Regions from separate parts of the Streptomyces sp. SID5643 genome, predicted to be linked through region 2. Evidence: riboswitches for the same ligand, from Rfam matches in the RefSeq annotation. Region 2 holds a riboswitch; each other region holds the start of a gene.
What was found. Region 2 has a riboswitch for cyclic di-AMP ahead of GTY56_RS33795 (C40 family peptidase). Riboswitches for the same ligand answer to the same signal wherever they lie in the genome.
Positions count from the first base shown of each region.

Region 1: another riboswitch for cyclic di-AMP. It lies ahead of GTY56_RS30795 (transglycosylase SLT domain-containing protein); the one in region 2 lies ahead of GTY56_RS33795 (C40 family peptidase).
Region 3: another riboswitch for cyclic di-AMP. It lies ahead of GTY56_RS06400 (M23 family metallopeptidase); the one in region 2 lies ahead of GTY56_RS33795 (C40 family peptidase).
Region 4: another riboswitch for cyclic di-AMP. It lies ahead of GTY56_RS09815 (peptidoglycan DD-metalloendopeptidase family protein); the one in region 2 lies ahead of GTY56_RS33795 (C40 family peptidase).

Region 1 covers NZ_WWIC01000278.1:10,070-15,824, reverse strand. Annotated here, with positions in the region: gene GTY56_RS30805 (LolA family protein) at 1-603, opposite strand, end outside; gene GTY56_RS30800 (polyprenyl synthetase family protein) at 835-1,845, opposite strand; cyclic di-AMP (ydaO/yuaA leader) riboswitch at 2,355-2,524, shown strand; gene GTY56_RS30795 (transglycosylase SLT domain-containing protein) at 2,528-3,307, shown strand; gene GTY56_RS30790 (HAD family hydrolase) at 3,271-4,119, opposite strand; gene GTY56_RS30785 (GNAT family N-acetyltransferase) at 4,290-5,375, shown strand; gene GTY56_RS30780 (glycosyltransferase family 2 protein) at 5,396-5,755, shown strand, end outside.
Region 2 covers NZ_WWIC01000314.1:31,617-37,371, forward strand. Annotated here, with positions in the region: gene GTY56_RS33780 (NlpC/P60 family protein) at 1-436, opposite strand, end outside; gene GTY56_RS33785 (hypothetical protein) at 857-1,210, shown strand; gene GTY56_RS33790 (SLAC1 family transporter) at 1,188-2,129, opposite strand; gene GTY56_RS33795 (C40 family peptidase) at 2,209-3,387, opposite strand; cyclic di-AMP (ydaO/yuaA leader) riboswitch at 3,396-3,568, opposite strand; gene pcrA (DNA helicase PcrA) at 3,884-5,755, shown strand, end outside.
Region 3 covers NZ_WWIC01000052.1:104,470-110,224, reverse strand. Annotated here, with positions in the region: gene GTY56_RS06405 (YdcF family protein) at 3-1,001, shown strand; gene GTY56_RS06400 (M23 family metallopeptidase) at 1,140-2,066, opposite strand; cyclic di-AMP (ydaO/yuaA leader) riboswitch at 2,071-2,225, opposite strand; gene GTY56_RS06395 (alpha-galactosidase) at 2,544-4,619, opposite strand; gene GTY56_RS06390 (tyrosine-protein phosphatase) at 4,799-5,596, shown strand; gene GTY56_RS06385 (DUF6126 family protein) at 5,613-5,732, opposite strand; gene GTY56_RS06380 (helix-turn-helix domain-containing protein) at 5,729-5,755, opposite strand, start outside.
Region 4 covers NZ_WWIC01000078.1:7,401-13,155, forward strand. Annotated here, with positions in the region: gene GTY56_RS09795 (GTP cyclohydrolase II) at 77-718, opposite strand; gene GTY56_RS09800 (MarR family winged helix-turn-helix transcriptional regulator) at 852-1,367, opposite strand; gene GTY56_RS09805 (dihydrofolate reductase family protein) at 1,458-2,588, shown strand; tRNA gene GTY56_RS09810 (tRNA-Met) at 2,654-2,727, shown strand; cyclic di-AMP (ydaO/yuaA leader) riboswitch at 3,016-3,172, shown strand; gene GTY56_RS09815 (peptidoglycan DD-metalloendopeptidase family protein) at 3,184-4,224, shown strand; gene GTY56_RS09820 (aldo/keto reductase) at 4,353-5,297, shown strand; gene GTY56_RS09825 (PrsW family intramembrane metalloprotease) at 5,313-5,755, opposite strand, start outside.

The DNA of each region.
Region 1 (5,755 bases), on a different contig from region 2:
GTCGACCGCCTTCAGGGCCTCCTCGGCGAAGTCCTTCGGCATGGCCGGCGGCTGCTGGTCCTTGCCGTGCTCCGGGCTCTCGGAGGAGGTGCCGTGGTAGACCTCGTTGGACTTGCTGTCGTAGCCCCAGACGTCCTTGCCGTTGTGGATGAGGCTGTACTCGGCGGCGTTCTCCAGCAGCGACAGCTTCTGCTTGTCCGGGCCGTCTGCGGCGACGCGCAGGGTGTGCGTGCCGGAGGCCAGTTCGGTGAGCTTGGCCGTCGGGTCGGCGGAGGAGTCGCCCTCGCCCTGGCCCGCGGCGCCGGACAGCAGGCCCGACTCCAGGCCGCCGAGGTCCGGCAGGCCGAGGTCCGTGCTGATCTTCACCGTGCCGGACAGCTGCTGGACGTCCGACTTCGCGATCTTCTCGATGAGTTGCTGTGCGGTGATCTTCGGGAGGTCGGGGTCCCCGGAGTCGGCGAGCGCGGGGACCAGCCCGATCGTGGCGGCGGCCACCCCCACCACCGTGACCGGGACGATGTACCGCGCGGCTTTGCGCCGCACGGAGCGCTGCTCGTCGACCTCTCCGGCGGTCGTGCTGTCGTCGGATGCGTACGGTGCCATGTGTGCCCTACCTCCGTGGTCGGCGGCGGCTGTCCGTGTCGTCCACGCACTCGTCCCTGAGCCGCCATTCTCACCCGAACAGGTGAGATGTGGTGTTCTTCCGTGGTGTCCATCTGACCAAATCGGCCAGGGAGATACGTCAGACCCCGGGCTCAACTCCGTGTACTGCTGGGGTATGACACGGAGGGGCGGCTTCTCCCCCGACCCGTAGGGGTCGTGCGGGAGGCGGGACTAACCGGCCCGGTGCACCACCGCGTCGCACAGCTCCAGGAGCGCCGTCTTCGCGGTGCACTCCGGCAGGGGCGCGAGCGCCGAACGGGCCTCCTGGGCATAGCGGACGGTGTCCCGCCGGGCCTGCTCCAGGGCCGGGTGGGCCCGCAGCAGGCGCAGAGCCTCGGCGTGCCGGGCGTCGTCGGTGAGGTCGGAGTCGAGGAGCTCGCACAGGGCGACGTCCTCGGCGAGTCCGAGCCGGGCCGCCCGCTCGCGCAGCCGCAGCACCGGCAGCGTGGGGATGCCCTCGCGCAGGTCGGTGCCGGGGGTCTTGCCCGACTCGTGGGAGTCGGAGGCGATGTCCAGGACGTCGTCCGCGAGCTGGAAGGCGACGCCGAGCCGCTCGCCGTACTGGGTCAGGACGTGCACGACCGTGTCGTCGGCGCCGGACATCATCGCGCCGAACCGGCACGACACCGCGACCAGTGAGCCGGTCTTGCCGCCCAGCACGTCGAGGTAGTGCTCGACGTGGTCCCGGCCGTCCTGCGGTCCGGCCGTCTCCAGGATCTGGCCGGTCACCAGGCGCTCGAACGCCTCGGCCTGCACCCGCACGGCCTCCGGGCCGAGGTCGGCCAGGATGTGCGAGGCGCGGGCGAAGAGGAAGTCGCCGGTGAGGACCGCGACGGAGTTGCCCCAGCGGGTGTTCGCGCTCGCGACGCCGCGGCGCACGGCGGCCTCGTCCATCACGTCGTCGTGGTACAGCGTGGCGAGGTGGGTCAGCTCCACGACCACGGCCGACGGCACGATCCCGGGTGCGTACCGGTCGCCGAACTGGGCGGAGAGCATCACCAGCAGCGGACGGAACCGCTTGCCCCCGGCCCGCACCAGGTGCTGGGCGGCCTCCGTGATGAAGGGCACCTCACTCTTGGTGGCCTCGAGCAAGCCTTCCTCGACAGCCGCCAGTCCGGCCTGGACATCGGCTTCCAGAGCCTGGTCCCGCACGCTCAGCCCGAACGGCCCGACGTCGGTCACGAGGGGTCTCCTGTCTGCTGTGTCTGCCGGTGGTTACGCGGATTGTCGATAGGTCGCTGCCCTCACTCCGGCCAGCGTATCCGGTCACGTTTCGATCACCGCCAGCACCCAGGGTTACAGGCCGGGCGGTATCCGATCACGACCGTTACGTTTTCGATCAACCTATAAGAACAGATATAAATCGACTTACCCAGGGGTAGTGAAGTATGCACGATTTGCCGTGATGAGAAGGCGAATTCCCCTTGGCGAAAATTGCCCTACAGGCTCGTGATCAGTGAGTTGAATCACTTGCCCCCCCTTTTCGCCCCACCTCGGCATGGACCCGTACCGCCGTCCCCCGTACGCCAGTTGAGCCTTGGCACCCGCAAAGGATCAAGCGTCCCGAACACCCCCGACCAAGGTCAACCGCGCGATGTGTGACTGAGGTGCTTGTTCCCGACATGTGCTCTCGCATACGTTCCGGCCCTGTCCGGCGGACGCCTAATCCTGCCGCCGCCCGGACTCCCCACAGAACCGACTCACTCACGCGTGGCAGGAGCGGGGGACCCAGGTAAGTCGCCGGTCCGCACAGCGGCACGGCTCGGGGTGAAGCCGCGTACGGCACACGGTGCCGCACGCGGCCGGGCACCTCCCGGCCCGAACCCGACAGCTCACCTCGCAGGCGCCGGAGAGGAACATCGCCATGGCCGGACGAGGCAAGCACCGTCGCCCCAGAACCACCCCGCTGACCCGAGGCTTCATCGCCGTCGGCACCGGCGGAGCGGCACTCACCCTGCCGCTCCTCGGCGCCACGCACGCGAGCGCCGCCGAGCCCCAGAGCGCACCCGCCGCAGCACAGTCCGTGCCGCAGGCGGCCCAGCCCGCCAAGTCCCTCACGTACACCGTGGTCAAGGGCGACTCGCTGGCCCGCATCGCGGACAAGTACGACGTCTCGGGCGGCTGGAAGCAGCTCTACAAGGACAACCGCGCCGCCGTCGGCGACGACCCGAAGCTGATCCACCCGGGTCTGAAGCTGACGGTGAAGACCACCAAGACAAGCGCCGCGAAGAAGACGGCGACCAAGTCGTCCGCCCCCGCCAAGCCGGCCGCGAAGCCCGCCGGCGGCGTCACCCAGGCCACCCAGGCCTCCGCGAAGTCCTACCCGGACAACCTCGACGGGTGGATCCGCGAGGCGCTGGACATCATGGCGCAGAAGGGGATCCCCGGGTCCTACGACGGCATCTACCGCAACGTCATGCGCGAGTCGTCCGGCAACCCCCTGGCGATCAACAACTGGGACTCCAACGCCGCCAAGGGCACCCCGTCCAAGGGTCTGCTCCAGACCATCGACCCGACCTTCCAGGCCTACCACGTCGACGGCACGTCGTGGGACCCGTACGACCCGGTCGCCAACATCACCGCGGCCTGCAACTACGCCGCCGACCGCTACGGCTCGATCGACAACGTCAACGGCCCGTACTGAGCCGCCCCGCCCAGCAGTCGTTCGAGGACGACGGCGATGCCGTCGTCCTCGTTCGACAGGGTGACCTCGTCGGCCACGGCCTTGAGTTCGGGATGGGCGTTGGCCATCGCCACCCCGTGAGCGGCCCAGTCGAACATCGGGATGTCGTTGGGCATGTCACCGAAGGCGATGGTGTCCGCAGGGCGCAGCCCCAGATGTTCGGCGGCCAGCGCGAGGCCCGTGGCCTTGGTGATCCCGCACGGCTGGAGTTCGACCGTGCCGGGCCCCGACATCGTCACCGTCGCCAGTGAGCCGACCACCGAGCGGGCCGTCGCCGCCAACTCGTCGTCGGACAGATGGGGGTGGCGCAGCAGCACCTTGCTGATGGGCTCGCCCCACAGGTCGTCGCGCCGCTCGACCCGCACGGCGGGCAGGGTCGGGTGCGGCATCAGATAGCCCGGCTCGATCAGCGTGAGCCCGTCGACCCCGTCCTGGTCGACCGCCGCGTACACCTGCCCCACCTCGGCCTCGATCTTGCCCAGGGCGGTCTCGGCCAGTTCCCGGTCCAGGGTGATGGACCACAGCAGCCGGTCCGCGCCCGCGTCGTACACCTGCGCGCCCTGCCCGCACACCGCGAGCCCCGTGGCGCCGAGGTCGTCCAGGAGCGGCCGCACTCTGGGCGCCGGCCGGCCCGTCACCACGAGGTGCTGGGCACCGGCGTCCGCCACCCGCCCGAGAGCGGCGAGGGACCGGTCGGACAGGGTGTCGTCGCCGCGCAGCAGCGTCCCGTCCAGATCGGTGGCGATGAGTGAATATGCGATGGGTGCGGCCATGATCAGAGAATACGGACAGCGCGCCCCTTCGTTTCATCGTACGAGGGACACCGGTGCCCGGTTGAAGGCCTCTGCACCGGTTGGCAACAACATGCTCCGCTACCTACCCGTGAGGCCGCATCGAGCGGTACCTTCCAAGTGTCCAGGGGGGACTTGATCGGGGGGTCGGGTTGAGCAGTGGGCGCATACGCGTGGCCGGGCCCGGGGAACTCGGCGCAGCGGAGAGGGAGCGCTGGCGTGCGCTGCGCGCGGCCTCCGAGGCACCGCGCAACCCCTTCATGGAACCGGAGTTCACCGAAGCCGTCGGCCGGGTCAGGCCGGGTGCCCGGGTGGCCGTGGTGTACGAGGGGCCGGAACCGGCCGGGTTCCTGCCCTATGAGCGTGGCCCGTTGGGGCAGGGCCGGGCGATCGGGCTCGGTGTCTCGGACGCGCAGGGCGCGATCCTGCGGCCGGGCCTGGACCTGGAGACCGGCCGGCTGCTGAGGGCCTGCTCGGTGTCGAGCTTCGCCTTCGACAACCTGGAGGCCGGGCAGCGGCTGTTCGTGCGGTACGCGGCCGAGGAGCACGCCACCTACGTCATCGACGTGGAGAAGGGCTACGAGACGTACGAGTCGGTGCTGCGCTCGCAGTCGCCGAAGTTTTTGAAGACCACCCTGGCCAAGGAGCGCAGGCTCGGCCGGCAGAGCGGCGAGCTGCGGTTCGTCTTCGACGAGCGCGAACCGGCCGCGCTGCGCACGCTCATGGAGTGGAAGTCCGCCCAGTACCGCAGGACCGGCCGCCGGGACCGGTTCGCCCAGGAGTGGATCACCCGGCTCGTCGGACAGCTGGCCCGCACCCGGGCACCGGAGTGCAGCGGCACCCTGTCGGTGCTGTACGCCGGTGAGCGGCCCGTCGCCGCGCACTTCGGACTGCGTTCGTCCTCGGTGCTGGCCTGCTGGTTCCCGGCCTACGACCCGGAGTTCGCGAAGTTCTCGCCCGGTCTCGTGCTGCACCTGCGCATGGCCGAGGCGGCGGCCGCCGACGGCATCGGCATGCTCGACCTGGGGCGGGGCGCGGCCGAGTACAAGGACGCGCTGAAGACGGGCGAACTGCCCGTGTACGAGGGTGCGGTGACCCGGCCGGGGGCCGGCGCGGCACTGCACTGGCTGAGCCGCGAGCCCACGCGCCGCGCGCACAGCTTCGTCCGGAGCAGGCCGCGGCTCGCGTCGCTGGCCGCGCGGACGCTGAAGGGCGCGGCTCGGCTGCGCCGTACCTGACACACAAGGGGGGTGGGCGCATGGCCCGTTCGGCGCGTGCGCAGGAGGAGATCCGGCGGTTCCTGGACATCGGGGCGGTGCAGGTCGCCGAGCTGGACCTCGACGGTGACGAGGCGGTGCTCAGACCCGGCCCGGGGAGCCCGCCCGTGACACACGGCGAGGTTTTCGTGCTGGTCAGGCGGGCTGGCCGTCCCGTGGGCACACTGCTCGGGCGGGTTCCGGAGGGGGCGGATCCCCGGGCGGTGCTGGCGGAGCGGGCGCGGGCGGAGTGCGGGCCGGCCGTCTTCGGCGAACCCGGGGAACCACCGTTCACGAGTGTCGTCGTGGCCACCCGCGAGCGCGCCGGGCAGCTGGCCCGGGCACTGGACTCGCTGCTGGCG
Region 2 (5,755 bases):
CGTTCTGCCGGCTGCCGGCCCGCTCGACGAACTCGGCGTTCTCCAGGTACCGGTCGGGATCGTCGGAGAGGGCGAGCTGCACCGCGGGATCGAGACCGCCGGCGCGGTACTGCGCGGCGGCGACCGAACCCAGGGCGTCACGGGCGGAGTTGAGACGCTCCTCCTTGCGCGCCGCCTGGTCCTGGAGGCTTCTCAGCCGCTGCCCGGCCGCTTCGGCCTTCTCCTTCGCGCCGTTGTACTTCTCGGTGGCGGCCTCCGCCTCCTGGTACAGCTTGTCCACCTTGGCCCTGACCTGGCCGGGGGTGAGCTGTGGTTCGGCGTGTCCGGTTCCGTCGAGACCCGTCGCCGTCGCCGCGCCCGCCAGGGCGATCGTGGCGGCCGTACGGGCTTTGCCGCCACCCATCGAGCGCTGTCGGGGCTTGCGGTGCGCTGCCACCTGGAGGCCACGTCCTTTCCTCGACCGCCGACGGGTGCGTGCGGCCGCCGGGGGGAGCGGACGGGCGGCCTGCGCGTCCGGCGACGGCCCGCACAGGGGGAGCGGACCGCCGCCGGACCTTTTCGGCGGTGGTGTCCGACTGCCGCCCCTGGCCCGGGCGGCGGTGGGGAGCCGGGCACCTGGGGGAGGACGCTAAACGCCGCCGTGACCGGCCGGTGGCAGGTGTGCGGAAGTGTCTTGAGAGGACCGGCGGTGACCGTATGCGACCGTGGCCCCGCCCCGACGCCGCCTACTTCACTCAGCGTGATGACCGAAGCGCCGAATCGTGAGCGAGTGACCGTGATCGGGTGCTATGGGGCGCATATATGCACCCTGGGCCGGTGTCGGGCGGTCTCATGGCCCTCATTAGGCTCCGGCCTCATGGACGTACTCATCCACCTCTTCGTCGGCCTCCACATCATCGGCATCGCCTCGCTCCTGGGCGGCTTCCTCACCCAGATGAAGGCGATGGGCGAGGGTACCGCCCGCTACACCCCCGCGATGCTGCACGGCGCACTCACGATGCTGGTCACCGGTGTGATCCTGGTCGGTCTCAACCAGGCCGACGACCAGTCCGTGAACAACTTCAAGATCGGCGTGAAGCTGGCCCTGCTGATCGTGATCCTCGGCCTGGTCTATGTGAAGCGGGACGACGAGAAGGTGGACAAGGGCCTCTTCGGCCTGGTCGGTCTGCTGACGACGGCGAACATCTTCATCGCCGTGCTCTGGACCTGACCCGGGAGCGCCGGGCGCCGGCCCGGGCCGCGGCGAGCGCCCAGGCGGTGCACCCGAGCCACGTGGCGACCGCGACCCACAGCAGCACCTCTCCGGCGGCGTCGAGCCAGGGGACGTCCAGGGCGGCGGCGACGGCCAGGGTGGCCGCGGCCGTCACCACCGCGGCGAACACGGTCGCCCAGCGCCGCACGTCGTAGTGGTGGCGGGGCCAGAAGAGCTCGGCGAGGAGCAGGGCGGCGCAGGCGATCAGCGCGAGGACGAGCAGCGTGACGGTGGTCGTACGCAGGACGTCGGTGTTCTCCTCGTTCCACAGGTACAGGCGCGCGCTGTCGGCGCTGAGGAGTTCCGCCCCGGCCAGCGCGGAGACGGCGAGGGCGCCGGCCGCGAGCCAGTGGTCCCCGCGCCCCTCCTCCACCTGCCGGGGCTGGAAGCGGAACAGGGCGAAGCCGTAGAGCGCGAGGCCCAGCCAGAACAGCACCAGGGCCGCGTGGGCCAGCCAGGCCGACGTATCGGCTGCGGCGAGCGTGGCACCGAGTACGGCCAGCCCCTGGGTGGCCACGCAGCGCAGGAACACCGTGCCGCGCCGCCCACCGGCCTCCGCGGTGAGCAGCACCGCCCAGAGCAGCATCGCGAGCGCCAGCAGCGCCTCGGCAGGGGACTGCCGGCCGGCCGCGGAGAAGCCGGTGCCGAGGACGGCGGTCGCCGCCACGGCGGTGAGTGCGGCCGGTGTCTCCGCCCGCCACCCGCCGCGTGCCCGCTGGGCGAGGCCCGCGGCCGCCATCAGCCAGGCCGCGCAGGCCAGGGCGAGGACGATGCGGGAGAGGACCTCGTACCCCGCCGAGTCGAGACCGACCGACACGATGCCGGTCGCCAGCGCGTACGTCGACCACCAAGTGGCAAACGGGGAGGGACCGGACATAGCGCCGATGCTAGAGAGCGCCGCGCCCGTTACGAGAGGGGCACGCGCGCGTGCCCCTCAAAAGGCGTGAAGAGCCCTCTCAGGCCGGCCGCACCACGCTGTGGATGGCCGACTCGCCGTCGTAGTAGACCGACTCCTCGCGCACGTACGTGCCGGGCTTCGGGGCGTGGATCATCATGCCGTTGCCGATGTAGATCCCGACGTGGGTGACGTCGTCGTAGAAGAAGACCAGGTCACCGGGCTGGGCCTGGGAGAGCGGGACCGTGGTGCCGGCGTTCACCTGGTCGTAGGTCGTGCGCGGCAGGTCGACGCCCGCGGCCTTCCAGGCGGCCTGGGTGAGGCCGGAGCAGTCGTAGGAGCCGGGGCCGACAGCGCCCCACACGTACGGCTTGCCGATCTGGGCGCGGGCGAAGGCCAGCGCCTTGTCGGCCTTGGTGGCGTACGAGGAGTCGGCCGGGGGTGTCGGGGTGGACGAGCCGGAGCCCGCCGGTCCCGAGGACGAGGACCCGCTGTCCTGCTGCCGAGCGGCCTCCTCCTGTGCCTGTCGCTGCGCGGCCTGCTGCCGGGCCAGCTCGTCGGCCTTGCGGGCGGCCTCCTCCTGCTTCTGCTTCTCGATCGCCGCGAGGCGGGCCTTCTCCTCGGCGGTCAGCCTCGACATCAGCTCGCGCGCCTCGGCGAGCTTGCGCTGGACGGTCGCCTTGGCCGTCTTCAGATCGCCCTGCGACTCGGTGAGCGTCTCCAGGCTCTCGGTGGCCTCCTGGCGCTTCTTCATCGTCTCGGACTGCTGCGCGATGTAGTCGTCGACGGCCACCTTCTGGCGGCCCGTCATCCGGTCCATCAGCTGGGTCTGGTCGAAGTAGTCCTGCGGGGTGTCCGCGAGCAGGAACGTCGCCGTGTCCGGGGCGGCGGCGCCGGTGCGGTACTGGGCGGAGGCGAAGGACCCCAGCTCCTCGCGCGCCTCGTTGAGCTTCTGGGTGCGCTTCGCGACGTCGTCGATGAGGGCGTCGGCGCGTTTGCGCTGCTTCGCCGTCTTCTCCTTGGCCGCGTTGTACTTCTCGGTCGCCGACCCCGCCTGGCGGTAGAGGTCGTCGACCTTCTTCTCGACTTCTTCCAGGCTGGGCTTGTCGTCGGCCTCGGGAGCGGCGTTGGCCGACTGGGACAGCAGGGCCACGGAGGTGAGGGCCGCCGTTGCGAGGGCGGGGGTCCGTATGCCTGCCACGCGCGTACCCGTAGGACGCGACTTGCGGTGCGACGCCAAGGGAGGCGACTCCTTCCACGTTCCGCCTACCGAGTTAGCTGTCGGGTTCGGGCGGGTGGTTCGGAAGGTTTGCCCTACGGCTCTCTCCGCACAGGGAGTCGGGCCGATTCACCCCAGGTTCACGGTTGGGTCCCCGGCTCCGGCTGCCGCTGCGGCACACCGGACTCGGCGGAGGCCGCGCGGCCCGGCGACGTTCGCCGGTGGGGGTCATGCGGCCTGGTCGCACGGTAGCCAACTCGTGTGGCCCCTGTGAAGGTTGATGGGTGATATGCCCGATACATTTTCGTGACCTCGGTCATGAACGTTGCCGAGAGTGAACGATCGGGGGAGTTCGGTCATCCTTTGTCCATAATTGCGGGGGGTGTAGCACGCCGTGATCATGCGGTCATGGAGGGCGACAATGAGCCGCCGGCCGGTCGGCGGGGGGCCCGCGCGCCCGGCGATGTTCTCAGGGCGGCGGCGGGCTGTCAGTGGGGCGCCCTAGACTCGGAGAGCGATGAGCAGCCTCTTTGACGACAGCTTCCTGGCGAACCTCCAGGCCCAGCGGGGCCCCGCGGACGAGCCCCCGCCGCCGCCCGAGGACGATCACGTTCCGGAGCCGATTCCGGACGATCTGTTCGGCGGGAAGTTCGACGCGCCCCCGGACCGGGACGCCTACTACCGGGACGGCGCGCCCCGCCCGGTCGTGGACACCGCCGCGCTCCTGGAGGGGCTGAACGACAACCAGCGCGCCGCCGTCGTCCACTCCGGCTCCCCGCTGCTCATCGTGGCCGGTGCCGGCTCCGGCAAGACCCGCGTGCTCACGCACCGCATCGCCCACCTCCTCGCCGAGCGCGGCGTGCACCCGGGCCAGATCCTCGCGATCACCTTCACCAACAAGGCCGCGGGCGAGATGAAGGAACGTGTCGAGCAGCTCGTCGGCCCGCGCGCGAACGCCATGTGGGTCATGACGTTCCACAGCGCGTGCGTGCGCATCCTCCGCCGCGAGAGCAAGAAGCTCGGCTTCACATCGAGCTTCTCGATCTACGACGCCGCCGACTCCAAGCGCCTGATGGCCCTGGTCTGCCGTGACCTGGACCTCGACCCAAAGCGCTTCCCGCCGAAGTCCTTCAGCGCCAAGATCAGCAACCTGAAGAACGAGCTGATCGACGAGGAGGACTTCGCCGCCCAGGCCACCGACGGCTTCGAGAAGACCCTCGCCCAGGCCTACGCCCTGTACCAGTCGCGGTTGCGCGAGGCGAACGCCCTCGACTTCGACGACCTGATCATGACGACGGTCAACCTGCTGCGCGCCTTCCCGGACGTCGCCGAGCACTACCGCCGCCGCTTCCGGCACGTCCTGGTCGACGAGTACCAGGACACCAACCACGCCCAGTACGCGCTCGTGCGGGAGCTGGTCGGCACCTCCGAGCACCCCGTCGACGTACCGCCCGAGGCCGAGGTCCCGCCCGCCGAGCTGTGCGTGGTCGGTGACGCCGACCAGTCGATCTACGCCTTCCGCGGCGCGACGATCCGCAACATCCTCCAGTTCGAGGAGGACTACCCGGACGCCACGACGATCCTGCTGGAGCAGAACTACCGCTCCACGCAGACGATCCTCAGCGCCGCCAACGCGGTCATCGAGCGCAACGAGTCCCGCCGCCCCAAAAATCTGTGGACCAACGCGGGCTCCGGCGCCCGGATCACCGGCTACGTCGCCGACACCGAGCACGACGAGGCGCAGTTCGTCGCCGATGAGATAGACCGCCTCACGGACGCCGGCGAGGCCAAGGCCGGTGACGTCGCCGTCTTCTACCGCACCAACGCCCAGTCCCGTGTCTTCGAAGAGGTCTTCATCCGCGTCGGCCTGCCCTACAAGGTCGTCGGCGGTGTCCGCTTCTACGAGCGCAAGGAGGTCCGGGACGTCCTGGCCTACCTGCGCGTCCTGGCCAACCCCGAGGACTCGGTACCGCTGCGCCGGATCCTCAACGTCCCCAAGCGGGGCATCGGCGACCGCGCCGAGGCGATGATCGACGCCCTGTCCCAGCGGGAGAAGATCAGCTTCCCGCAGGCGCTCAAGCGCGTCGACGAGGCGTACGGCATGGCCGCGCGCTCGACCAACGCCGTCAAGCGGTTCAACACGCTGATGGAGGACCTCCGCACCATCGTCGAGTCCGGCGCCGGACCGGCCACGGTTCTGGAAGCCGTGCTGGAGCGCACCGGATACCTCGCCGAGCTCCAGGCCTCCACCGACCCGCAGGACGAGACCCGTATCGAGAACCTCCAGGAACTGGCCGCCGTCGCCATGGAGTTCGAGCAGGAGCGCGGCGAGGACGAGCAGACCACGCTGTCGGACTTCCTGGAGCAGGTCGCGCTGGTCGCCGACTCC
Region 3 (5,755 bases), on a different contig from region 2:
ACATGCCGGAGTACCCGGAGTACCTCGCCGCGGTCGTGTTCGCTGCGGGAGGCGTGGTCAACGCCCTGCTGGCACCGCACCGGTTCTCCACCGCCGTCCTGTTCTGCCTCGCGGTGACCTCCACCGGACTCGGCGTCGCCGGTCGCAGTGCGGCAGCCCACCCGACCATCGCCACCGTTCTCGCTTTCGCTGCCTTGTTCCTGGCGCTCGCGCTGGGCATGCTGCTGCTGGCCGACGGCGTCCTCCTGGTCCGGCGCTACGGACCGCAGGCAGCCCTGCTGGCGACCGGGGCCGCCGGCTGCGCGGTGCTGGCGGTGCTCGGCCTCGACGCGGTCGTCCACGTGGTCGGCGGCGAGGCGTTCGGTGCCCTCGTGGTCGCGGTCAACGCGGCCGCGGGATACCTCACTCTGCTCTTCCTGGTCTTCGCCGGCTACGTGTACGTTCGGGGCCGTAGCACCCCCCTGCCGGGAACCACCCATGTCGTCGTCCTGGGCGCCGGGCTCAACGGCGACCGGCCCGGCCCGCTGCTGACCCGCAGGCTGGAGCGCGCCCTCGCGATCGACGCCGCCCGCGCACCGGACACGCCTGGTGTGGTGTTCGTCGTCTCGGGCGGCCAGGGCGACGACGAGGTCTGCTCCGAGGCGGACGCGATGTCCGACTATCTGCGCGAGCGCGGAGTGCCCGTCGGCCGGATCGTGCGGGAAGACCGCTCCGTCAACACCGGGCAGAACCTCCGTTTCAGCGCGGCCCTCGTGGAGGACACCGCTCCCGGCCGCCGTGCCACGGTGGTCACCAGTTGCTTCCACGTTTACCGCACGACCCTGCTCGCCCGCCGCGTCGGCGTACCCGTGCACGTCGTGGGCGCGCCGACCTCCCCCGCCTACTGGCTGGCCGCGACACTGCGCGAATTCGCCGCCATCCTGTGGCTGGACCGCCTCCCCCTGGTCGGACTCAGCCTTCTCCTGGCAGTACCAGTGGCGACGACGGCCTTCGAGCACTGAAACGCCGGCCGCACACCTCGTGCCGGGCCCTGACCGATCCCTTGACGCGGCCGACGGCATGCGCACACACCGAAGGCCGGACCCGGGGATCGGGGTCCGGCCTTCGGCCGCGTGTCAGGCAGGTGGTCGTGCGGTGGGTCAGCCGACGGAGACGCCGTGGGAGCGCAGGAAGGCGACCGGGTCCACGTCAGAGCCGTAGTCCGGCGTGGTGCGGATCTCGAAGTGCAGGTGCGGTCCGGTCACGTTGCCGGTCGCGCCCGACAGGCCGACCTGCTGCCCGGCGGTCACGGTCTGGCCGGCCGAGACGGAGAGCTGGGACAGGTGGGCGTACTGGGCGTAGTGGCCGTCGTTCAGCCTGATGACGACCTGGTTGCCGTACGCGCCGCCCCAGCCGGCGGAGACGACGGTGCCGGCGCCGACGGCCTTGAGGGAGGTGCCGGTCGGGACGACGAAGTCGACACCGGTGTGGTAGCCGCTGGACCACATGCTGCCGGACATCCGGTACGGGGTGCCGACGGTGGCACCGGCCACCGGGAGGCTGTAGCCGCTCGCGTTGCTCTCGGCGGCGGGCTTGGCGGCGGCCGGCTTCGCGGCGGGCTCCGCCTTCGGGGCCGACTCGGCGGCAGGCTTCGCGGCCGAGGGCTTCGGGGCGGAGGCCTTCGGCGCGGACGGCGCCGAGGACTTCGGCGCGCTCGCGGCCTGCTTGCCGATCGACAGCTTCAGACCCGGGTGGATCAGCGACGGGTCCGAGCCGACGGCGTCGCGGTTGTCCGCGTAGAGCTTCTTCCAGCCGCCGCTGACGTTCTGATCGTCGGCGATCTTCGCGAGACAGTCGCCGGCCTTCACGGTGTACGTGCGGGGGCCATTGGCCTTTTCGGCGGCCTTCTTCTCGGCCGCCGGAGCGGACTGGACGGCCTTTTCCGGAGCCGACTGCGGGGTGGCGGCGTGGGCGCCGGCGGCCCCCATGAGCGGCAGCGCGAGAGCGGCTCCGCCGGTTCCGGCGACGGCGATGGAGCGGGTGAAACGCTGGGTCTTGGGACGGCGGTGCTTACCCTTCGCGGGCATGACGAATTCCTCTCCGTCGCCTGCGAGGTGAGCTGTCGGGTGCGGGCTGGAGATGCCCGGCCGCGCCGGGGCGCGGCTTAACCCCAAGCCGTTCCGGGAACCGGAACAGGCGTCTTACCTGTGGGTCCCCCGCTCCTGCCGTACGTCGGGTCAGTGTGTGCGGGCTCCGGTCGGCGGCAGGATTAGGCGTCCGTCCGGATTGGTGTGGAACGTAAGCGACCAGGACGCAAACGGACAAGCTTGCGGTTGCCCGTGACGGTGTTTTGCTTTGACGCGTCGCCACATCCGCGGTCACCGAGCGTGGATTACCGATCTCCCGCTTTCCTCAACAGCCCTGAACAACACGAGAATTACGTGCACATGGCAACAACGGATCGTCACGAATATGACGATGGTCACGCACCCCGACCCCATCTCCTTTACAGTCGGGGCACGTTATCCCTAAGCGGTTTAAGCTCCTTATTCGGACAGAAACGGCTACTTCCGCTTAAGGCGGACGACCGCGGCATCCAGATCCCCCCGCAGGCCCACGCGCAGCCCGTGATGAAGCAGCACGGCTCCCCGGTGAATTTCGCCCGTTTCGAGGCATTCGTACGATGCGGCCGGGTCGAGGGCGCACAACCGGAGAGCCGGTACGGGCTCGCCGTACCGCTGCGCCTGGAGCCAGGCGAGGACGACGGTCTCGTCTCCGAGGGTGTACTGCACGGCACTCAGTCCGCCCTGCGGGGGACGCAGCCGGTACTGGTCGCCGCGTTGCACCACGGGCCGGATCTCCTTGTAGAGCTCCACCCACTCCCGCGCCTCGGCGAGTTCCTCCCGCGTCCACCGCGTGAGGTCGCCGCCGACCCCCAGCACCCCGGCCATGGCGCTGACGAACCGGAACCTCAGGGAGCTGGCCCGCTGGTTGAGCATGACGTTCGGACTGTCGGTGACCCAGGCGGCCATGACCCGGGCCGGATGGATCTGACTGAAGCCGTGCTGGATGGCGAGCCGGTCGAGCGGGTCGGTGTTGTCGGAGGTCCACACCTGGTCCGTGCGGCTCAGCACACCGAGGTCGATCCGCCCGCCGCCGCCCGAGCAGGACTCGAAGGCCACTCCGGGATGGGCGGCCCGCAGCCGGTCCAGCAGGGCGTACAGGCCGCGCACGTGATCGATCCACAGCCGCTGCGGGTAGGGGTCGTCCGGCCAGCCGGCGTCGGTGAAGCAGCGGTTGAAGTCCCACTTGACGTAGTCGACGGGAGCGCCGGCGAGAAGCCCGTGGAGCTGCTCCCAGAGGTACTCCCGGACGTCCTCGCGGGCGAGGTTGAGTACGAGCTGATTGCGGAACTCCGTCCGCCTTCGTCCCGGTTGGTACTGCACCCAGTCGGGGTGCGCGCGGTACAGGTCGCTGTCCGGGTTGACCATTTCCGGCTCGACCCAGATCCCGAACTGCATGCCGAGGCCGTGCACGTGGTCGGCGAGCGGCTTCAGCCCGCCGGGGAAGCGGTCGGGGTTCGGGGTCCAGTCGCCGAGCCCGGCCCGGTCGCTGGTGCGCGCCCCGAACCAGCCGTCGTCGACCACGAACAGCTCGACGCCCATGGCGGCGGCCCGCTCGGCGAGCGCCCGCTGCTGCTCCTCGGAGATGTCGAACTCGGTGGCCTCCCAGGAGTTGAACAGCACCGGCCGGTCCCGGCCCGCGTCCGGGATCACATGCGCCCGCTGGTAGGCGTGCCAGGCGCGGCTCGCCCCGCCGAAACCGCCGTCGCTCCAGAGCCCGGCGAAGACCGGCGTCGTGTACGACTCCCCCGTGGCCAGCGTCAGCAGCCCCGAGTCGTCGTAGCCCGCGCCGCCGGTGATCTGCACGCGCGCATCCGGGAGCTGGGCCACGGAGATGCGCCAGGACCCGGACCAGCCCAGGGCGCAGCCGTAGACCTCGCCGCGCTCCTCGGTGGCGTCGGCGTCCAGGGCGACCCACGGCAGGTGCTGGTGCGAGGTGTGGCCGCGGCGGCTGCCGATGACCTTCTCGCCGTGGGTGAGGCCGGAGCGCGTCAGGCGTGACTCGGCCCCCCAGCGGCCGTGCAGCTGGGACAGCCGCCACGCGTCGCGGTCGGGCAGGGTCCAGGTCGCGGAGTCGGCGCGCAGCAGTTCGACGTCCGGCCCCCGGTTGTCCAGGGTCACCCAGCGCTCGACGACGTCCGTCGAGGAGGGCATGCGGTAGTGCAGCGTGACGGTCAGGTCGCCGTCGCGGAACCGGAGCCGCAGCTCGCCGTCCCCGGCGTCGTGCCCCTCGAATCGCCACTCGGTGCCGCGCCACCCGGCCGCGCGTACGGACAGGGCGGGGCGCACGAAGCGGGGGCCGCCCTCGACCGGGTACTCCTCGCGTCCGTCGAGCGGGGACTCGAAGGGCCAGTAGTCCGGCAGCGGCCGGACGGCGAGGGCCTCGGCGTCGGTGAGGCCGATACGGGGGCCCCAGTGCAGATGCAGCAGCTCGTCCCCGTCGGTGACATGGACGGCGTAGCTGCTGGCCGGCCCGGAGAGCACCCACGTACGACCGTCTTCGGAGATCTCCAGCATCATGCCCTCACAGATTCGAACAAGCCCGACCAGGTGCGACCAGGCGGCAACATCATCGGGGGCCGCGGGGACTCCGGGCAACGCCTGTGGACAACTCATTGCCCCAGGCAGGCATGTCGTATCGTCGAGTGACGCCCGGCGACGAGCCGCGTCGGCGGCGCCGAAGGGGAGGAGCCCTCGTGACACAGCAGGTCCCGTCGACCGAGCCCGAGCTGGCCGGAGTGCGCAACTTCCGTGACGTGGGCGGGCTTCCGACCGTGGACGGACGCCGGGTCCGCCCGGGAGTGCTGTTCCGCAGCGGCCACCTCGCTCACGCGACCGGGGAGGACGCGGCCTTCCTGACCACGCTGGGCCTGCACACGATCTTCGACTTCCGCAACGCGGCCGACCAGAAGCTCGAAGGGCCGGACGTCGCGCTGCCGGGCGTGCGCAATGTGAACCTGCCGCTGAGCGACCCCGCCGACGGCGCCGAGTTCTGGAAGATGGTCCGCGACGGCGACCTGGAGCAGCTCCGCGCGATCCTCGCGGACGGCAAGGGCGCGGACCGGATGACCGCCTCGTACCGCATGATCATCAAGGACCGCACCGATGAGCACTCCCAGGTGCTGCACGCGCTGGCGCAGGACAGTGTCCCCGCCCTGATGCACTGCGCCGCGGGCAAGGACCGCGCGGGTCTGTCCGTCGCGGTCACGCTGCTCGCGGTGGGTGTCGAGCGCGAGGCGATCGTCGACGACTACCTGAAGTCGAACGCCAAGCACCGCCGCTACAAGGTGCACCGCAGCAGCTCCGCCGCCTCGGCCTACTCCCCCGAGGTCATGGAGCTGCTCAGCCCCCTCTTCGACGCCCGCGCCGAGTACCTGACGGCGGCCTTCGACACCATCGAGGACACCTGGGGCGGCGTCGACACCTACCTGGAGAAGGGGCTGAAGCTGGCCCCGGAGACCCGGGAGCTGCTGCGCGAGCGGCTCCTCGACTGAGGCGGCCGGGCGGGCGCTACTTCGCGCCGACCTCGAACAGCAGGTAGATGAACGCGGCGAAGATGTGGCCTGCGATGAGATAGACGAACAGCCTCACCCACAGGGCTCGGGGGAACTTCTCCTCCATGTCCCTCATGAGACGTCTCCAGGGGTGGGGCC
Region 4 (5,755 bases), on a different contig from region 2:
GCCCTCTTCCAAAGGCTGTACCCGATGAACCGAGGGACAAGCAGCCCGGTTCAGTGCCCGGCCGGACCGGAGCGGCTCAGCCGGCGCTGAGCTCCGTCAGCGCGGCGAGCGGCAGCGTGTGCTGGGTCTGGAGGACCTTGGCGCGCAGGTAGCGGACGTTGTGTGCGGTGGTGAAGACGCCCGTGGGGATCCGGCCGCGCACGTCGATGCCCAGGGACCGCAACTGGCCTGCCTTGTCGGGGTTGTTGGAGAGCAGGTCCAGCCGGCCGATGCCCAGGGCCCGGAGCATCTGGGCGGCGGCCGTGTAGTCGCGGGCGTCCTCCGGCAGCCCCAGTGCCGCGTTCGCCTCGTACGTGTCGAGCCCCTCGTCCTGGAGGGCGTAGGCGTCCAGCTTGTTGTAGAGGCCGATCCCGCGGCCCTCCTGGCGGAGGTACAGCAGCACGCCGCCGCGCTCGGCGATGGCCTCGACCGCCTCGCGCAGCTGAGGGCCGCAGTCGCAGCGGGCGGAGCCGAACACGTCCCCGGTCAGGCACTCGGAGTGCAGCCGCACCATCGGGACCGGGCCGGGCTCGCCGAGGACCACGGCCACGTGCTCCTGGCCGTCGGCCAGACCGTGGAAGGTGACGAGCTCGGCGTCGGCCTCGTAGCCGTCGTGGAAGCGCAGCGGGACCCGGACGCGGGAGCGCGGGGTGGCGACGACGGCGGGGGTGTCGGGCATGCGGGGCCTCCGGGTTCCGTTTCCTGTTCGGCTGCACAGCCGTACTGCTTCAGATTTGAAGCAGATACACGTCCGGAACCCTACTAGTGCTTTAAGTTTGAAGCAATCAGTATCCGTCTCGGTGTGAGGCGCGTCACGAACAGGTCGGTGCAGACCTCCGCCGCCACGGCACCTCGTCCGTCGCCGGCCGCGAACCGTCCTCCTGGAGGCCCTGCGCGATCGCCGCGGAGATCTCCTCCAGCTGTCCCACCTGCTCCTCGCTGAGCCGGTCGAACAGGAAGCTCCGCACGGTGTCGACATGCCCGGGCGCCGCCCGTTCCAGCACGGCGAACCCCTCGTCCGTCAGTGCGGCGACGCTGCCCCGCTTGTCGTACCGGCAGGCCTCCCGCCGCAGCAGGCCGTCCTTCTCCAGCCGCGTCACCGCGTACGTCAGCCTGCTGCGCGTGATCTTCAGCCGCTCGGCGAGATCGGTCATGCGCAGCCGCCGTTCCGGGGACTCCGACAGGACGGACAGGATGGAGTAGTACAGGTGCGGCATGCCGGCGTCCTGCTGGAGCTGCCGGTCGATCGCGTCCTCCAGGAGCAGGGAGGCGGCGATGTACGCGCGCCAGGCACGTTGCTCCTCGGGGGTGAGCCAGCGAGTCGTCATGCCACCAGTGTAGGTTTGCTTCAAACTTGAACCAAGCCCGCCTTGGTGACCCTGTCCAGTCCCGCCGTCCCGACCAGCCGCGGAGCGTCGATGCCACACCCGTACGTCCTGCTGTCCGCCGCCGTCTCCCTCGACGGCTACCTGGACGACACCGGACCCGACCGCCTGCTCCTGTCGAGCCCGGCCGACTTCGACCGGGTCGACGAGGTCCGGGCCGGCGTCGACGCCATCCTGATCGGCGCCGGCACCATCCGCGCCGACAACCCGCGGCTCCTGGTGAACTCCGGGGAGCGCCGGGCCGCCCGGCGGGCCGCCGGGAAACCGGAGTATCCCCTGAAGGTCACCGTCAGCGGCTCCGGCGACCTCGATCCGGACGCCCGCTTCTGGCACACCGGTGGCGAGAAGCTCCTCTACACCACCGACCGGGGCGCCGAACGCGCCCGGGCCCGGGGCCTGGCCGCCGACGTCGTCCCGCTCGGCGCCGGCCTCGACTGGCGGCGGCTGCTCACCCACCTGCACGACGTGCGGGGCGTGCGGCGGCTCATGGTCGAGGGCGGCGGCCTGATCCACACCCAGCTGCTCACCCAGGGCCTCGCCGACGAACTCCAGCTGGTGCTCGCCCCGCTCTTCGTGGGCGACCCCGGGGCTCCCCGCCTCTTCGGTCCCGGCGGCTACCAGGGCGGCAGGCTCCGGCTGCTGGAGTCGCGGCGGATCGAGGACGTGGTCCTGATGCGCTACGAGCCGACCGCCCCGGGCACCGGTGCCCTGCCCGTCGCCGCCGACCACCACTGGCTGGCCCTCGCCTGCAACCTGGCCGAGCGCTGCCCGCCGTCGGACACGGCGTTCAGCGTGGGCGCGCTCGTGGTCGCCGCCGACGGCACGGAACTGGCCCGCGGCCACTCCCGGGAGGCCGGCGACCCGGTCGTGCACGCCGAGGAGGCGGCTCTCGCCAAGATCGACCCGGCCGACCCGCGCCTGCCCGGCGCGACGGTGTACAGCAGCCTGGAGCCCTGCGCCCGCCGCGCCTCCCGGCCCGCACCCTGCGCCCGGCTGATCCTCGACGCCGGCGTACGGCGGGTCGTCACGGCCTGGCGCGAGCCCGACACCTTCGTGACGGACGCCGACGGCAGCGGCCTGCTCGCGGCCCGTGGGGTGGAGGTCCTGGTCCTCCCGGAGCACGAGGAGCGGGCCAAGGCCCCGAACCGTCACCTGCCGGGCTGAGCGCGGGCCGGTCCGCGGGTGTGCACGAGTGGTCCCGCGGATGGCGTACACTGGAATCACAACGACGCGGGGTGGAGCAGCTCGGTAGCTCGCTGGGCTCATAACCCAGAGGTCGCAGGTTCAAATCCTGTCCCCGCTACTGAAGGCCGAGGGCCGGAATCCGAAAGGGTTCCGGCCCTCGGTGCATTTCCCCGCATCTCATTACAGTCGGTGAGCGAACCACCTCGCTCCGCGCGGTAACTGATGCCCCGTCAAAACCCGCCAGTCACTTGCGAAGCGGTCAACTCGCCCGATTTACTCCGGTCATGGCAGGTAAGTCCATGCGAAAAAGCTTAATGATCAAGCGGAATCGCTGGAATACCCCTCGCGCCTCCATTAACGTTCGATAACGCAGCGCGGTCGTCCCAGCCGTCACAGAAGGCGGCTCCGTGCGCACGCGCCGAATCCCGAAAGGGAACCGGGGAACCACCACTTGGGGTGAATCGGGCGGATGCCACCGTGGAAGCACGGTTGGTATACGCGCGTAGGAGACCTTCCTGCTCCGAACCCGTCAGCTAACCCGGTAGGCGAGAAGGAAGGAAAGGAGTACGCCCACGTGGCGTCCAACCGGCCTGCCCCCGCGGCCCCGTTCGCGCCGAAGCGCGAGACCGACACCTTCGGCTACGGCGGTCAGCGCACCGACGAGGGCCCGTTCCAGGAGTGGAACCCCACCGAGGAGTCCATCCGTCCCGTCCGTGGCCGGCATCGCGTCACCAAGCAGCGCGGCGGAGGTCTCGCCCGCAGCTCCACCGTCCTGGGTGTCGGCGTCATAGCCGCCGTGGGTGCCGGCGGCATGGCCAGCGCCCAGACCGGCAAGCCCCCGGTGTCCATCTCCGTCCCGGACCTGCCCTCGGTGGGTTCCCTCATTTCGGACGACGACACCCCCGAGGGTTCCGCCACCCCGCTCAGCAGCCTCGGCACCGCAACGGCCGCCACCGGGCAGGGCGAGAGCACCTCCGGCGCCGGCGCGGGTGAAGCGCTGCGCGCCCGGATCATGGCCCAGGTCGAGCACCAGCAGGACCAGATCGAGACCAAGGCCGCCCAGGACGCCGCGGACGCCGCCCAGAAGGCAGCCGCGGAAGCGGTCGCCAAGGCGGAGAAGGAAGCCAAGGCCAAGGCCGCCGCGGCCAAGGAGAAGGCGGAGGAGGAGGCCAGGAAGAAGGCCGAGGCCGAGCGTCTCGCCGCCCTGGCCAAGCAGTTCACGCTGCCGACCTCCTCCTACACCATCACCTCCAGCTTCGGCCAGGCCGGCGCCTACTGGTCCTCCGGCTACCACACGGGCCTGGACTTCGCCGCCCCCACGGGCACGCCGATCAAGGCCGTCCACAGCGGCACCATCACCGAGGCCGGCTGGAACGGCTCGTACGGCTACAAGACCGTCCTCACCCTCGATGACGGCACCGAGATCTGGTACGCGCACCAGTCCTCCATCGGCGTCAGCGTCGGCCAGAAGGTCAGCACCGGCGACGTCATCGGCCGCGTGGGCGCCACCGGCAACGTCACCGGGGCCCACCTTCACCTGGAGGTCCACTCCGGCGGTTCCGCGAGCGGCATCGACCCGATGGCGTGGCTGCGGGGCAAGGGGCTGAACCCGTAAGCCGTCCCCATCCGTTGAAGCACCGGCGGCCCTGACGACGACCCCCCGACGTCAGGGCCGCCGCATGTTCCGGCGCGGGCGGCCGAGCGGGGGAATGGGAGACTCCGGTACCGGCGTTGACGTGGAGCATGACTTCTCTGCGTAAGCTCGGCCCTTCCGACCTCGAGGTCTTCCCGCTCGCCCTCGGCGGCAACGTCTTCGGCTGGACCGCCGACGAGGACCAGTCGTTCGCCGTCCTCGACGCCTACACCGCCGCCGGCGGCAACTTCGTCGACACCGCCGACTCCTACTCGGCCTGGGCCGAGGGGAACCGGGGCGGTGAGTCCGAGACCGTGCTCGGCACGTGGCTGAAGGCCCGCGGCAACCGGGCGGACGTCGTCGTCGCCACGAAGGTCAGCCAGCACCCCGAGTTCCGCGGCCTGTCCGCCGCCACCATCAAGGCCGCCGCCGACGCCTCCCTGCGGCGCCTCGGCACCGACTACATCGACCTGTACTACACGCACTTCGACCAGCCCGACGTGCCCGTCGAGGAGATCATCGGCGCGCTCGACGCCCTCGTGAAGGCCGGGAAGGTGCGGCACATCGCCGCCTCCAACATCTCCGCCGAGCGGCTGCGGGCGTCCCTGGAGTTCTCCGACCGCGAGGGACTCGCCCGGTACGTGGCCCTCCAGCCCCACTACAACCTGGTCTCCCGGGACACCTACGAGGGCGAGCTCCAGGATCTCGCCGAGCGGGCCGGCCTGGCCGCCGTCCCGTACTTCGCGCTCGCGTCCGGCTTCCTCACGGGCAAGTACCGGCCCGGAGCGACGGTCGAGAGCGCGCGAGCGGGGGGCGCGGCCAAGCACCTGGAGACCGAGCGGGGGCGGCGGGTGCTCGCCGCCCTCGACGAGATCGCCGCGGCGCACGACGTACCCGTGGCCACGGTGGCTCTGGCCTGGCTCGCCGCGCAGCCGACCGTGGTGGCGCCGATCGCCTCCGCGCGGACGGTGGAGCAACTGCCCGCGCTGACCGGTGTCGGCGAGCTGACGCTCTCGGAGGCCGAGCTCGGACGGCTCACCGAGGCCTCGGCCTGACTCGGCCTGACACGCCTAGGAGCGGTACGGGTTGTACGCGGGGTACGGCGTCTTGTACGCGGGGTACGGCGTCGGCTGCGGGCCGTACCCGTACACCCCGTACACCGGCCAGGGCGGGGCCGTCACCGGAACCGGAGGGGCGGTGATCCGCGCCGCGTGGTCCAGTGCGGGGCGGGCCACCTCCCGGCGCCGCCACAGCTCGCCGAGCAGTTCCCCCTCCCGGACGGCGAAGTCGGGCCCGGCACGGCCCCGCCGGGCCCGGTGCCGCAGGAACGCCAGGGACGTCGCGTACGCCTCGTACCGCGCCACCTCCCGCGCCGCCGCCTTGCCCACGTGACGGCGGGCGTATTGGCGGGCGATCCGCCGGGCCCGCATCGAGCCCAGCGCGTACGGCTCGGCCGGGGTCAGCCAGCCGGCCACTGCGTAGGCGGGGAGCTCCGCCCGTACGGTCTTCAGCT